Regions from separate parts of the Pseudomonas sp. 8(2025) genome, predicted to be linked through region 2. Evidence: predicted binding sites of a transcription regulator. Region 2 holds the regulator's gene; the other holds the start of a gene.
The links. The regulator sigma-54, encoded in region 2, starts transcription at its own class of promoters, with help from an activator protein. The targets are predictions, from matches to a motif close to ANTGGCATNNANNTTGCTNT.
Positions count from the first base shown of each region.

Region 1 (6,143 bases), on a different contig from region 2:
CATGCCTTGAGGCACCAGGGTGTTGAAGTAACGCTCGAAGTCACGCCGTACCGCCGGATCGGCGTTCTCGTTGATGGTCAACGAGGCCGAGGTATGTTGCAGCCACAGATGCAACAGGCCAACCCGACATGCCTTCAACTCAGGCAGGCCGGCGAGCAACTCGTCCGTCACCAGATGAAAGCCCCGGGGCCTGGCCCGCAGGGTAATCAGGGTCTGTTGCCACATACCGATCTCCACGCTTCGGCGCGCATTCTAGCGCGCTCAGGGAAAAAACAAAGCGCCGAATAATCCTGCTTTAGTGTAAGCATTTGCCCTGCCGGAAATCGTCACGGCAAACACGCCAATGCTTGTCAGAAAATCCTTTCAGCCTTTCTCAATGACAAACATCAGGCAAAAAAATGCCCGGCCGGAGCCGGGCTTTTTTTTCTTGCGCGATTACAGGTTGTAACCACGCTCGTTGTGCTGTGCCAGATCGAGGCCGACCGCCTCTTCTTCCTCGCTCACCCGCAGCCCCATGACCGCGTCCAGAACCTTGAGGATGATGAAGGTGACGATCGCGGTGTAGATCACCGTGAAACCCACGCCCTTGGCCTGGATCCAGACCTGAGCGGCCACATCGGTCACGGTGCCGAAGCCACCCAGGGACGGAGCAGCGAACACACCGGTGAGGATCGCACCGAGAATACCGCCGATGCCGTGCACGCCAAAGGCGTCCAGGGAATCGTCATATCCCAGCTTGCGCTTGAGGCTGGTGGCGCAGAAGAAGCACACCACACCGGCCGCCAGACCGATGATCAGGGCGCCCATCGGGCCAACGGTACCGGCAGCCGGAGTGATTGCCACCAGGCCTGCGACCACACCCGAAGCGATGCCCAGCGCGCTAGGCTTGCCGTGGGTGATCCACTCGGCAAACATCCAGCCCAGGGCGGCGGCAGCCGTCGCGATCTGCGTTACCAGCATGGCCATGCCGGCGGTGCCGTTGGCGGCAGCGGCGGAACCGGCGTTGAAGCCGAACCAGCCGATCCACAGCATGGCTGCGCCCATCAGGGTGTAACCCAGGTTGTGTGGCGCCATCGGCGTGGTTGGGAAACCCTTGCGCTTGCCCAGCACCAGGCAGGCCACCAGGCCCGCGATACCGGCGTTGATGTGCACTACGGTGCCGCCGGCAAAGTCCAGCACGCCCCAGTCGCCCAGCAGCGAGCCCGGACCGCTCCAGACCATATGGGCGATCGGCGCATACACCAGGGTGAACCACACGCCCATGAAGATCAGCATGGCGGAGAATTTCATCCGCTCGGCGAAGGCACCGACGATCAGCGCTGGAGTGATGATGGCGAAGGTCATCTGGAAGGTGACGAACACCGCTTCAGGGAACAGCGCAGCCGGGCCGGTCAGGCTGGCCGGGGTGATGCCCGCCAGGAAGGCCTTGGAGAAGCCGCCCACAAAGGAATTGAGGTTGACCACGCCGGCTTCCATCCCGGTGGTGTCGAACGCCATGCTGTAGCCGTAGATGAACCACAGGACAGTGATCAGGCCGGTAATGGCGAAGCACTGCATCATTACCGAAAGAATGTTTTTCGACCGCACCATGCCGCCGTAGAACAGCGCCAGGCCAGGAATGGTCATGAACAGCACCAGGGCTGTGGAGGTCAGCATCCAGGCGGTATCGCCGGAGTTGAGGACTGGAGCCGCCGCTTCGTCTGCCGCCATGGCCAGGCCTGGCATTACGAGGGACAAAAGGGCTCCTAGCCCTGCGAATTTACGCAGAGTCATATTGTTTTCTCCTGGGGCGTTGGGTTTGGCGGCTTAGATTGCGTCGGTATCGGTTTCGCCGGTACGGATGCGAATAGCCTGTTCCAGATTGACCACGAAGATCTTGCCGTCACCGATCTTGCCGGTGTTGGCGGCCTTGGTTATCGCCTCGATAACCCGGTCAAGATCCTTGTCGTCAATGGCGACATCGATCTTCACCTTGGGCAGGAAATCCACCACGTACTCCGCACCGCGATACAGCTCGGTGTGACCCTTCTGCCGGCCGAAGCCTTTGACTTCAGTGACGGTAATGCCCTGCACGCCGATCTCGGACAGCGACTCGCGCACGTCGTCCAACTTGAACGGCTTGATGATGGCAGTGACTAGCTTCATGAAACTCTCTCCCGAATTGGTGGACTTGCCCCAGGAAAACAAACCCGACTCAAGTCTAAGCGCAGTGCCTGGCTTTGTAACGCACCGTCGGCCTTCCTCAGCCCGACCGACGCCAGCTAACCGCTGTCTGACGAAACACTCCCCGCTCCGCCTGCCGCACTGCATTCGTCACAGCGACTGCATCAGTGCATGGGTCACCAGGGTCTAAGCAGAAAGCTTGCCAGCTCGGGAAAAATCAGTGATTTCAGTCCCTTGCCCCGAGCCGGCAGGGAATGCGGGAAAACGGCACCCGGGATACGCACAAAAACGGTGCGCTGGCGCCCGGCCAGATGCGCGAAAAACGTGCAACCCGGGGCCACCTGGAGCGTCGTTGCTGCGTGATACACTGCGGGCCGACTGCAATTCAGGACTCTCCCATGCTCGCGCCCAAAGACCTTCTCGACGCCCTGAGCGGCCACGCCTCGCGGTTGCTCAGCGGTGAAACACCCCTGCCCCGCAATGAAATCGAAAGCCAGCTCAAGGCCCTGCTACAAAGCGGCTTCAGCAAGCTGGACCTGGTCAGCCGGGAAGAATTCGACAGCCAGATGGTGGTCCTGGCCCGCACTCGCGCGCGCCTGGAAAGCCTCGAAGCCAAGGTGGCGGAGCTGGAAGCCCGGCTGAACCCGGCAGCGCAATGATCTGAATCCGAGTTCGCCGGCAGGCCGGCTCCTACAGACCTGTCCTGTAGGAACTGGCTTGCCGGCGAAGGCTCGCGCACCGACGACATATCCTGTGCCCATTCGGGCGCTCCTCTGGCCAGCCCCCTCATCTATCCTTGCAGCACCGCAGGACGCGATTCCCGCTGTCGCAAGGAAGCTCTCCCCATGTCCCTGGCAATCATCCACAGCCGTGCCCAGGTCGGCGTCCAGGCTCCGGCTGTCAGTGTTGAAGTGCACCTGGCCAACGGCTTGCCGAGCCTGACCCTGGTGGGCCTGCCGGAAGCCGCGGTCAAGGAAAGCAAGGACCGGGTGCGCAGTGCAATCCTCAATGCCGGGTTCAACTTTCCGGCCCGGCGCATCACCCTCAACCTGGCGCCGGCGGACCTGCCCAAGGACGGCGGGCGCTTCGATCTGGCCATCGCCCTGGGCATCCTTGCCGCCAGCGTGCAGGTGCCGGCCCTGGCCCTGGACAACATCGAATGCCTGGGGGAGCTGGCGCTCTCCGGCGCGGTGCGCCCGGTACGCGGCGTACTGCCCGCCGCACTGGCGGCACGCGACGCCGGGCATACCCTGCTGGTGCCCCGGGCCAATGCCGAAGAAGCCTGCCTGGCCAGCGGCCTAAAGGTGATCGCGGTGGATCATCTGCTGGAGGCCGTTGCCCATTTCAACGGCCACGCGCCGATTGCGCCCTATGTCAGCGACGGCCTGGTGCAGAGCCACTTCCCCTACCCCGATCTCAGCGAAGTGCAAGGCCAGCTCGCCGCCAAGCGCGCCCTGCTGATCGCCGCGGCGGGCGCCCACAACCTGTTGTTCAGCGGCCCGCCAGGCACCGGCAAGACCCTGTTGGCCAGCCGCTTGCCCGGCCTGCTGCCACCGCTGCAGGAAGATGAAGCCCTGGAAGTCGCGGCGATCCAGTCGGTGGCCAGCCACAAGCCCCTGCGCTACTGGCCACAGCGGCCGTTTCGCCAGCCCCACCATTCGGCTTCGGGTGCGGCACTGGTCGGAGGCGGCTCGAAACCCCAGCCCGGGGAAATCACCCTGGCCCATCACGGCGTGCTGTTTCTCGATGAACTGCCGGAGTTCGACCGCAAGGTCCTGGAAGTGCTGCGCGAGCCCATGGAGTCCGGGCAGATCGTCATTGCCCGAGCCCGGGACCGGGTGCAGTTCCCGGCACGCTTCCAATTGGTGGCGGCGATGAACCCCTGCCCCTGTGGATATCTTGGCGAGCCCAGCGGACGCTGCCGTTGCACACCGGAGCAGATCCAGCGCTATCGCAACAAGTTATCCGGGCCGCTGCTGGATCGCATCGACCTGCACCTGACCGTGGCCCGCGAAGCCACCGCCCTCAACCCGGAGCCGCAACCGGGCAATGACAGCGCCGCAGCCGCCACCAGGGTAGCCGGGGCTCGCGAGCTGCAACGCGAGCGCCAGGGCAGCGCCAACGCCTTTCTCGACCTGCCCGGCCTGCGTCGCCACTGCAAATTATCCACAACCGACGAGCGCTGGCTGGAAGCGGCCTGCGAACGCCTGGGCCTGTCGTTGCGGGCCGCTCACCGTTTGCTCAAGGTGGCGCGTACCCTGGCGGACCTGGAACAGGCCGCGCGAATCAGCCGCGAGCACCTGGCCGAAGCCCTGCATTACCGGCCCAGCGCCGATTGAAGGTTCATTCCCGGGACAGGTCTACCAAGGGTGTTGGCCGCACTTCGGTCTGACGCCCATCCTGGATCTGGCTGACACGGCTCAGGGCTTTATCCACCGCGACTTTATCGGCCAACAGGCTGTAGCGAATCTGGAATTGCCGCTGCTCCTTGGCGCCAATGCTCGGCACTAGGTTCAACGGGCGCTGGTAACGGCGGTTGTAGGAAAAGCTGGTGCCCGGTTCCAAACCCGTCACATAACCCTGGCCCTGGGTGTCGGTGTTTTTCCACAGGGAAAACACCGGCAGTTGTCGAGTGTTGAAGCCCAGGGAAACACCCAGGCTCCCGGCCTTGTTGTGCAACACCGCCAGGGTCTCGCCCTGAGCGTCGGCGTAGGGCACGAGGTTGTACACGGTTTCGTCGTAGTCGCGGGTCGGGCCGCGATAGGTCTGCCAGTCCGCCAGGTCGGCCCGGGCCTTGTCATTGAACGGCGAAACCTGCTTCACCGGCGCGGCGAACTTCGCCCCCTGCTCCAGGAACGGCGTGCTGAAGTTACTGTGGTAGAGCGCCTGGTATTCCTTGGGGTAGTCGCCGTTGTTGGTCAGGGTGTCGTTGAGCGCAAACCGGGTGCTGCCGGGTTCGGTCACCAGTTCGGTGGCGACACTGAAATCCACCTTCTTGAACGCCTGTTCCTTGAGCTCGCCCCGCAGGTGAATGGCATACGGCGGTTGCTCGTCGATGTGCAGAGTGACCTTGCTCGCCGGGATGTTGGCCGCGCGGCCGTGCAGGGTCAGCAGCTCGCCATTGTCCAGGCCCGGGTGCCCGACCCACTCATAGCCACAGCGGGCCACCAGTTCGTTGAAGCCCTCCAGCCAGCCCAGGCCGCCGCGGCCGTTAAGCTCGATGAAGGCCGGGTTGACCACCTCCTTGACCGGCGAATCCCAGCCCAGGCGCACATCGCCCACCGAAGCCTGCAGCACGTTCATGCCCCGGGTCGGCACCACCGAGAGCTGCATCACGCCGTTGTCGATGTCGACGATGCTCACCCCCTCCTGGCGTCCGCCATGCAGGGTGCGCAGGGTCACGGAAAACGGCCGCTCGGTCTTGACCCCCAACTGTTCACTGGTCAGGTGCAGGTTGCGGGGAGCCTTGTCGGTATCGAGCAATACATAGTCCCAGGCCATGGCGTGGGGGGTGGCGGCCAGCGCGCCAAGGGTGACCAGCAGTTTCAGCGGAGTCATGCAGGAGTGCCTTTTTTGGAGTTGTGCGGTTTTTATAGCCCTGAAGAATCGTTTCAGCAAGGCCAAAAATCCCAATTAGCCGGACAAACTCCACTCCACTGGCCGTTTCCTGTCAGCCCTCGAATCCCAGCAGCAGGCCAGCCACTTCCATGACTTCCTGCAACGCCGCCTGGGCAGCTTCGGGGGAAGCCCGCAGCAACAGGTCATCGGCGTAACCCATGGTCTGGGCGAACAGTTGCCTTGCCGCGCGCTCGGGGCTGGCGCAGCGGAATACCCCCGTGCGGACCCCATCGGCAATGATCGCCGCCAGCATGTCCCGCCACTGGCCGTTGATCCTCAGGTAGGCCTGCGCCAGCTCGGCGTCATGCATGGCTTCGTCCCAGGCATCGAGCCACAGCGCCCAGCCGGCTTCGGCGGAATCG
Region 1 covers NZ_JBQOIE010000001.1:354,103-360,245, reverse strand. The annotation lists gene ACUXVH_RS01705 (secondary thiamine-phosphate synthase enzyme YjbQ) at 1-225, opposite strand, end outside; gene ACUXVH_RS01700 (ammonium transporter) at 436-1,773, opposite strand; gene glnK (P-II family nitrogen regulator) at 1,807-2,145, opposite strand; gene ACUXVH_RS01690 (accessory factor UbiK family protein) at 2,562-2,822, shown strand; gene ACUXVH_RS01685 (YifB family Mg chelatase-like AAA ATPase) at 3,009-4,502, shown strand; gene ACUXVH_RS01680 (aldose 1-epimerase family protein) at 4,507-5,721, opposite strand; gene ACUXVH_RS01675 (TetR/AcrR family transcriptional regulator) at 5,834-6,143, opposite strand, start outside.
Region 1: glnK (P-II family nitrogen regulator) is a predicted target of sigma-54. The motif match lies at 2,351-2,370, and genes of this name have one in related genera.

Region 2 (6,143 bases):
CCCACCGCCTGCAACTTGAGCAGGACGATGTCACGAATCATTTCGTCCGGCAGTTGGGTGTGCACCCGCAGCGGAAAGGCCACGTTCTCGAACACGTCCAGGTCGGTGAACAGTGCGCCGCTCTGGAACAGCACGCCCATCTGCTTGCGCGCGTCGAACAGATCGCTGCGCGAAAGGCTCGGCAGATTCTGGCCATTGACCCACACTTCGCCGCTGCTGGGCCGCAACTGCATGCCCATCAAGCGCAACAGGGTGGTCTTCCCACAGCCGGAAGGCCCCATGATGCCGGTGACCTTGCCCCGCGGAATACGGATATCCACGTTATTGAAAATGCTGCGCGTACCGCGCTTGAAGGACAGTCCCTTCAGCTCGACCGCGTAGGCGTTATCGGCACTCATCTAAACTCCTTGCGATGCAGCCTATCACTCGGACGCTTGGCTCCCTGCCGGGAGTACATGCCCCTGGGCAGGCCGAACTGGCGGCGAACTATATCACTGCTGATACGGAGCCCCCAAGGCCGACGCCACCCCCGTTCAGGTCGACGACAGGCAAAAACCAGACTTTCCTCGCGCCCGGTAGACAAAGCCTGACGAACTTGCGTGAGGGATTTGTTCATTACCGCTATAATCGCCGCCTTTTCATCGGGCTATACGATTTCAGACATGAGCCAATCCAGCGACCTGATTCAATCAGCACAACGCACCATCCGCCTCGAACTACAGGCAGTAGAAGGCTTGCTGCCCCATATCGACGCAGATTTCGTACGCGCTTGCGAGATGATTCTGGCCAGCAAAGGCCGCGTAGTGGTAGTCGGCATGGGCAAGTCCGGGCACGTCGGCAACAAGATTGCCGCTACCCTGGCCAGCACCGGGACCACGGCTTTCTTCGTCCATCCTGCCGAAGCCAGCCATGGCGACATGGGCATGATTACCCGCGATGACGTGATCCTGGCCCTCTCCAACTCCGGCTCCACCAACGAAATCGTCACCCTGCTGCCCCTGATCAAGCGTCTGGGCATCCAGTTGATCAGCCTCACCGGCAACCCCGAGTCGCCGCTGGCCAAGGCGGCTGACGTCAACCTCAACGTCCACGTCGAGCACGAAGCCTGCCCGCTGAACCTGGCACCGACCTCCTCGACCACCGCCGCCCTAGTCATGGGCGACGCCCTGGCCGTGGCGCTGCTGGAAGCCCGCGGCTTCACTGCCGAGGACTTTGCCTTCTCCCACCCGGGTGGCGCCCTGGGCCGTCGCCTGCTGCTCAAGGTGGAGAACGTCATGCACGAAGGCAGCGATCTGCCACAGGTGCAACGCGGCACCCTGCTCAAGGACGCGCTCATGGAAATGACCCGCAAGGGCCTGGGCATGACCGTGATCCTGGAGGCCGACGGCCGCCTGGCCGGGATCTTCACCGACGGCGACCTGCGTCGCACCCTGGATCGGGCCATCGATATACACCATGCCACCATCGATTCGGTGATGACCCCTCATGGCAAGACCGCACGTGCCGACATGCTGGCCGCCGAAGCCCTGAAAATCATGGAAGACCACAAGATCAGCGCCCTGGTGGTGGTGGACAAGGAAGACCGGCCGATCGGCGCCTTGAACATGCACGACCTGCTGCGCGCGGGAGTGATGTGATGAGTGCCGACCTGCTGCAACGCGGTAAAAACATCAAGCTGGCGGTATTCGATGTCGACGGCGTGCTGACTGACGGGCGCCTGTACTTCCTCGAAGACGGCAGCGAGTTCAAGACCTTCAACACCCTGGACGGCCAGGGCATCAAGATGCTCATGGCGGCCGGCGTGCAGACGGCGATCATCAGCGGGCGCAAGACCCCGGTGGTAGAGCGCCGAGCCAAGAACCTGGGGATTCCCCACCTGTACCAGGGCCGCGAAGACAAGCTGGTGGTATTGGACGAGCTTCTTGGCCAACTGGGCCTAAGCTATGAACAGGTCGCCTATCTGGGCGACGATTTGCCCGACCTGCCGGTGATCCGCCGCGTGGGGCTGGGCATGGCGGTGGCCAATGCCGCAGCGTTTGTCCGCGAACACGCCCACGGCGTCACGGTGGCCCGCGGCGGCGAAGGTGCCGCCCGCGAGTTCTGCGAACTGATCCTGCGTGCCCAGGACCGCCTTGAAGCAGCCAATGCCGCTTACTTATAGAGCCTTCCCATGCTGAGCAAAAAGATTCGCAACATCCTGATCTTCGGGACCATCGCCCTGCTGTTCGCAGCGGTCGGTTACTGGAACATCAGCCCGGAACGCTTCCTCGACAAGCCGGTGGCCCAGGTCGACGAAAGCGCCATTGACTACTACGTGATCAACGCCCGCAGCGTGCAGTACCTGCCCGACGGCAAACTGCAGTACGAAATGACCTCGGACAAGGTCGAGCACGTCAAGGCCAGCGAAGTGACCCTGCTGACCAAGCCGGACCTGCAGATGTACCGTGGCACCACGTTCCCCTGGCATGTCCAGAGCGAACGCGGCGAGGTCAACCCGGACGGCACCGAGGTCGAGCTGATCGATTCGGTACGGGTTTCCCGCACCGACGAGCACAACCGCAACCTGCTGATCACCACGACCCGCATGACAGTATTCCCGCAGAAGCAATATGCGCAGACCGAGCAAGCCGTTAGAATCGACGGCGCCGACGGCGTGACTACGGCCAAGGGAATGAAAGCGTATTTGAAAGACGGCAGGATGAACCTGCTATCGAACGTAAGAGGACAGTATGAGGCTCGTTAAAACCCTCCCTATTTTGCTCAGTCTGGGCGCAGCACTGGGAAGCGTGAGCGCCTGGGCTCTGCCGAACGATAGCCAACAGCCGATCCGCATCCAGGCCGACGACGCCCAGCTGGACGACAAGAACGGCGTGGCCACCTACAAGGGCGATGTCATCATCACCCAGGGCTCGATGAAGATCACCGGTAACACCGTGACCATCACCCGGTCCAAGACCGGTGAAATCGACGTGGTGACCTCGGTGGGCAACCTCGCCTACTTCGAGCAACTGCAGAAGCAGACCGACCCGAAACCGGTCCAGGCCTACGCCGTGACCATCCAGTACCATGCCCAGCAGAACCGCATCGTGCTGATCGACAAGGCCAAGGTCATCAACGACGGCAATACCACCGAAGGCGAGAAGATCGTCTACGACACCGTCAAGCAGGTTGCCAACGCCGGTCGCGCCAATGGCAGCTCGGTTACCGCGCCGCGTCCGCGGATCGACATGGTCATCCAGCCGAAAAAGAAAACCGACGAGCAAAAGGCCCAGTAATGGCAACTCTGAAAGCTCAGCATCTGGCCAAGAGCTACAAGAGCCGCCAGGTCGTGCGTGATGTCAGCCTGTCCATCGACAGCGGTCAGATCGTCGGCCTGCTCGGCCCCAACGGCGCCGGCAAGACCACCTGCTTCTACATGATCGTCGGCCTGGTCCAGGCCGATCAGGGCCGCGTCCTGATCGACGACCTGGATGTCAGCCACCAACCGATGCACGGTCGCGCACGCGCCGGTATCGGCTACCTGCCCCAGGAAGCCTCGATCTTTCGCAAGCTGTCGGTGGCCGACAACATCATGGCCATCCTCGAGACCCGCAAGGAGCTCGACAAGGCCGGCCGTCGCCAGGAACTGGAAAGCCTGCTGCAGGAATTCCACATCAACCACATCCGCGACAACCTCGGCATGAGCCTGTCCGGTGGTGAGCGGCGCCGTGTGGAGATCGCCCGGGCCCTGGCCACCGCGCCCAAGTTCATCCTGCTGGACGAACCCTTCGCCGGTGTCGACCCGATCTCGGTGGGCGATATCAAGCAGATCATCCACCACCTCAAGGCCAAGGGCATCGGGGTGCTGATCACCGACCACAACGTCCGGGAAACCCTGGACATCTGTGAGACCGCCTACATCGTCAACGACGGGCAACTGATCGCCGAAGGCGACTCCGAGACCATCCTGGCCAACGAACTGGTCAAGGAAGTCTATCTGGGCCATGAGTTCCGCCTGTAAGGGCTGATGTGTTGGGCTGGACGCCAGGGCGCCGGGAACAATAAAACCCTACAAACTTTATTGTTACAGCGCTCTAGGCAAACACTTCAGTTTCAGGCATATAATTTGCTTATGTTTGGCGCTCCGGCGCCCTGTAGTGGATGGCGCATGTGCGCCGGCAAATAAGGTGTTAAGCCCCTGCCATGAAACCATCGCTAGTCCTTAGAATGGGCCAGCAGCTGACGATGACACCGCAGCTGCAACAGGCCATCCGCCTGCTCCAATTGTCGACCCTGGACCTGCAACAGGAAATCCAGGAAGCCCTGGAGTCCAACCCGATGCTCGAACGCCAGGAAGAAGGCGACGACTTCGACAACAGCGACCCCCTGGCCGACAACACCGAGTCCAAACCCAATACCGAGATCCAGGAGCCCTCCTACCAGGAAACCGCCCCCACGGTGGACAACCTCGAGGACGGTGAGTGGAACGAGCGCATCCCCAATGAACTGCCGGTCGACACCGCCTGGGAAGACGTATACCAGACCAGCGCCAGCAGCCTGCCCAGCAGCGATGACGACGAGTGGGACTTCACCACCCGCACTTCCGCGGGCGAGAGCCTGCAGAGCCACCTGCTCTGGCAACTGAACCTGGCGCCGATGTCGGACACCGACCGCCTGATCGCCGTGACCCTGATCGATTGCATCAACAATCAGGGCTACCTGGACGAAACCCTCGAGGAGATCCTCGAAGCCTTCGATCCGGAACTGGACATCGAACTGGACGAGATAGAAGCCGTCCTGCACCGCATCCAGCAATTCGAACCCGCGGGCATCGGCGCCCGCAACCTGGGCGAGTGCCTGTTGCTGCAACTGCGCCAGCTGCCGGCGAAAACGCCCTGGCTGGGCGAGGCCCAGCGCCTGGTCAGTGACTACATCGACCTCCTGGGCAGCCGCGACTACAGCCAGCTGATGCGGCGCATGAAGCTCAAGGAAGATGAGCTGCGCCAGGTCATCGAGCTGGTGCAGAGCCTCAACCCCCGCCCCGGTTCGCAGATCGAATCCAGCGAAGCCGAATACGTGGTCCCGGACGTCATAGTGCGCAAGGACAACGAGCGCTGGCTGGTGGAACTGAACCAGGAATCCGTGCCGCGCCTGCGGGTCAACGCCCAGTACGCCGGTTTTGTACGCCGCGCCGACACCAGCGCCGACAACACCTTCATGCGCAACCAGTTGCAGGAAGCCCGCTGGTTCATCAAGAGCCTGCAAAGCCGCAATGAAACCCTGATGAAGGTCGCCACCCAGATCGTCGAGCACCAGCGCGGCTTTCTCGAATATGGCGATGAAGCGATGAAGCCGCTGGTTCTGCACGATATCGCCGAGGCGGTGGGCATGCACGAATCGACGATTTCCCGGGTGACCACGCAAAAATTCATGCATACCCCACGCGGCATATATGAGCTGAAATACTTTTTCTCCAGCCACGTCAGCACTTCGGAAGGCGGTGAATGCTCGTCCACGGCGATCCGCGCGATCATCAAAAAATTGGTGGCCGCGGAAAATCAGAAAAAGCCGTTGAGTGACAGCAAGATCGCTGGTTTACTGGAGGCACAAGGCATTCAGGTAGCCCGTCGTACCGTCGCCAAGTACCGCGAATCCCTTGGGATCGCGCCTTCCAGCGAACGTAAGCGGTTGATGTAGCCGCAGGGCTGGCCACAGCGTTTCAGAGTGTGTTTGAAAAGGGCCCGGTGTCGTTTTCAAACGTAGTCTAGGTGGCAGGCAACCCAGCCTGCCGCGTTATGCACTGGCAACGAAGGAGAAGCTGTATGCAAGTCAACATCAGTGGACACCAACTCGAAGTGACTGAACCCCTGCGCGTCTACATCGGCGAAAAACTCGACCGGCTGGAGAGGCACTTCGACAAGATTACCAATGTGCAGGTCACCATGGCTGTCGAGAAGCTGAAGCAGAAAATCGAAGCCACCCTGCACATCCACGGTGGGGAGGTCGTTGCCAACGCAGAACATGACGATATGTATGCCGCAATCGACCTGCTCACGGACAAGCTTGACCGCCAACTGAAAAAGCATAAGGAAAAGCAACTCCACCTTCTCCAAGGCACGGGTCGCTAACACTCCCCTCCCATGATCCGACTTGAAAGCATCCTG
Region 2 covers NZ_JBQOIE010000003.1:407,674-413,816, forward strand. The annotation lists gene ACUXVH_RS08720 (ATP-binding cassette domain-containing protein) at 1-398, opposite strand, end outside; gene ACUXVH_RS08725 (KpsF/GutQ family sugar-phosphate isomerase) at 663-1,637, shown strand; gene ACUXVH_RS08730 (KdsC family phosphatase) at 1,637-2,161, shown strand; gene lptC (LPS export ABC transporter periplasmic protein LptC) at 2,171-2,743, shown strand; gene lptA (lipopolysaccharide transport periplasmic protein LptA) at 2,730-3,275, shown strand; gene lptB (LPS export ABC transporter ATP-binding protein) at 3,275-4,000, shown strand; gene ACUXVH_RS08750 (RNA polymerase factor sigma-54) at 4,183-5,676, shown strand; gene hpf (ribosome hibernation-promoting factor, HPF/YfiA family) at 5,802-6,107, shown strand; gene ptsN (PTS IIA-like nitrogen regulatory protein PtsN) at 6,120-6,143, shown strand, end outside.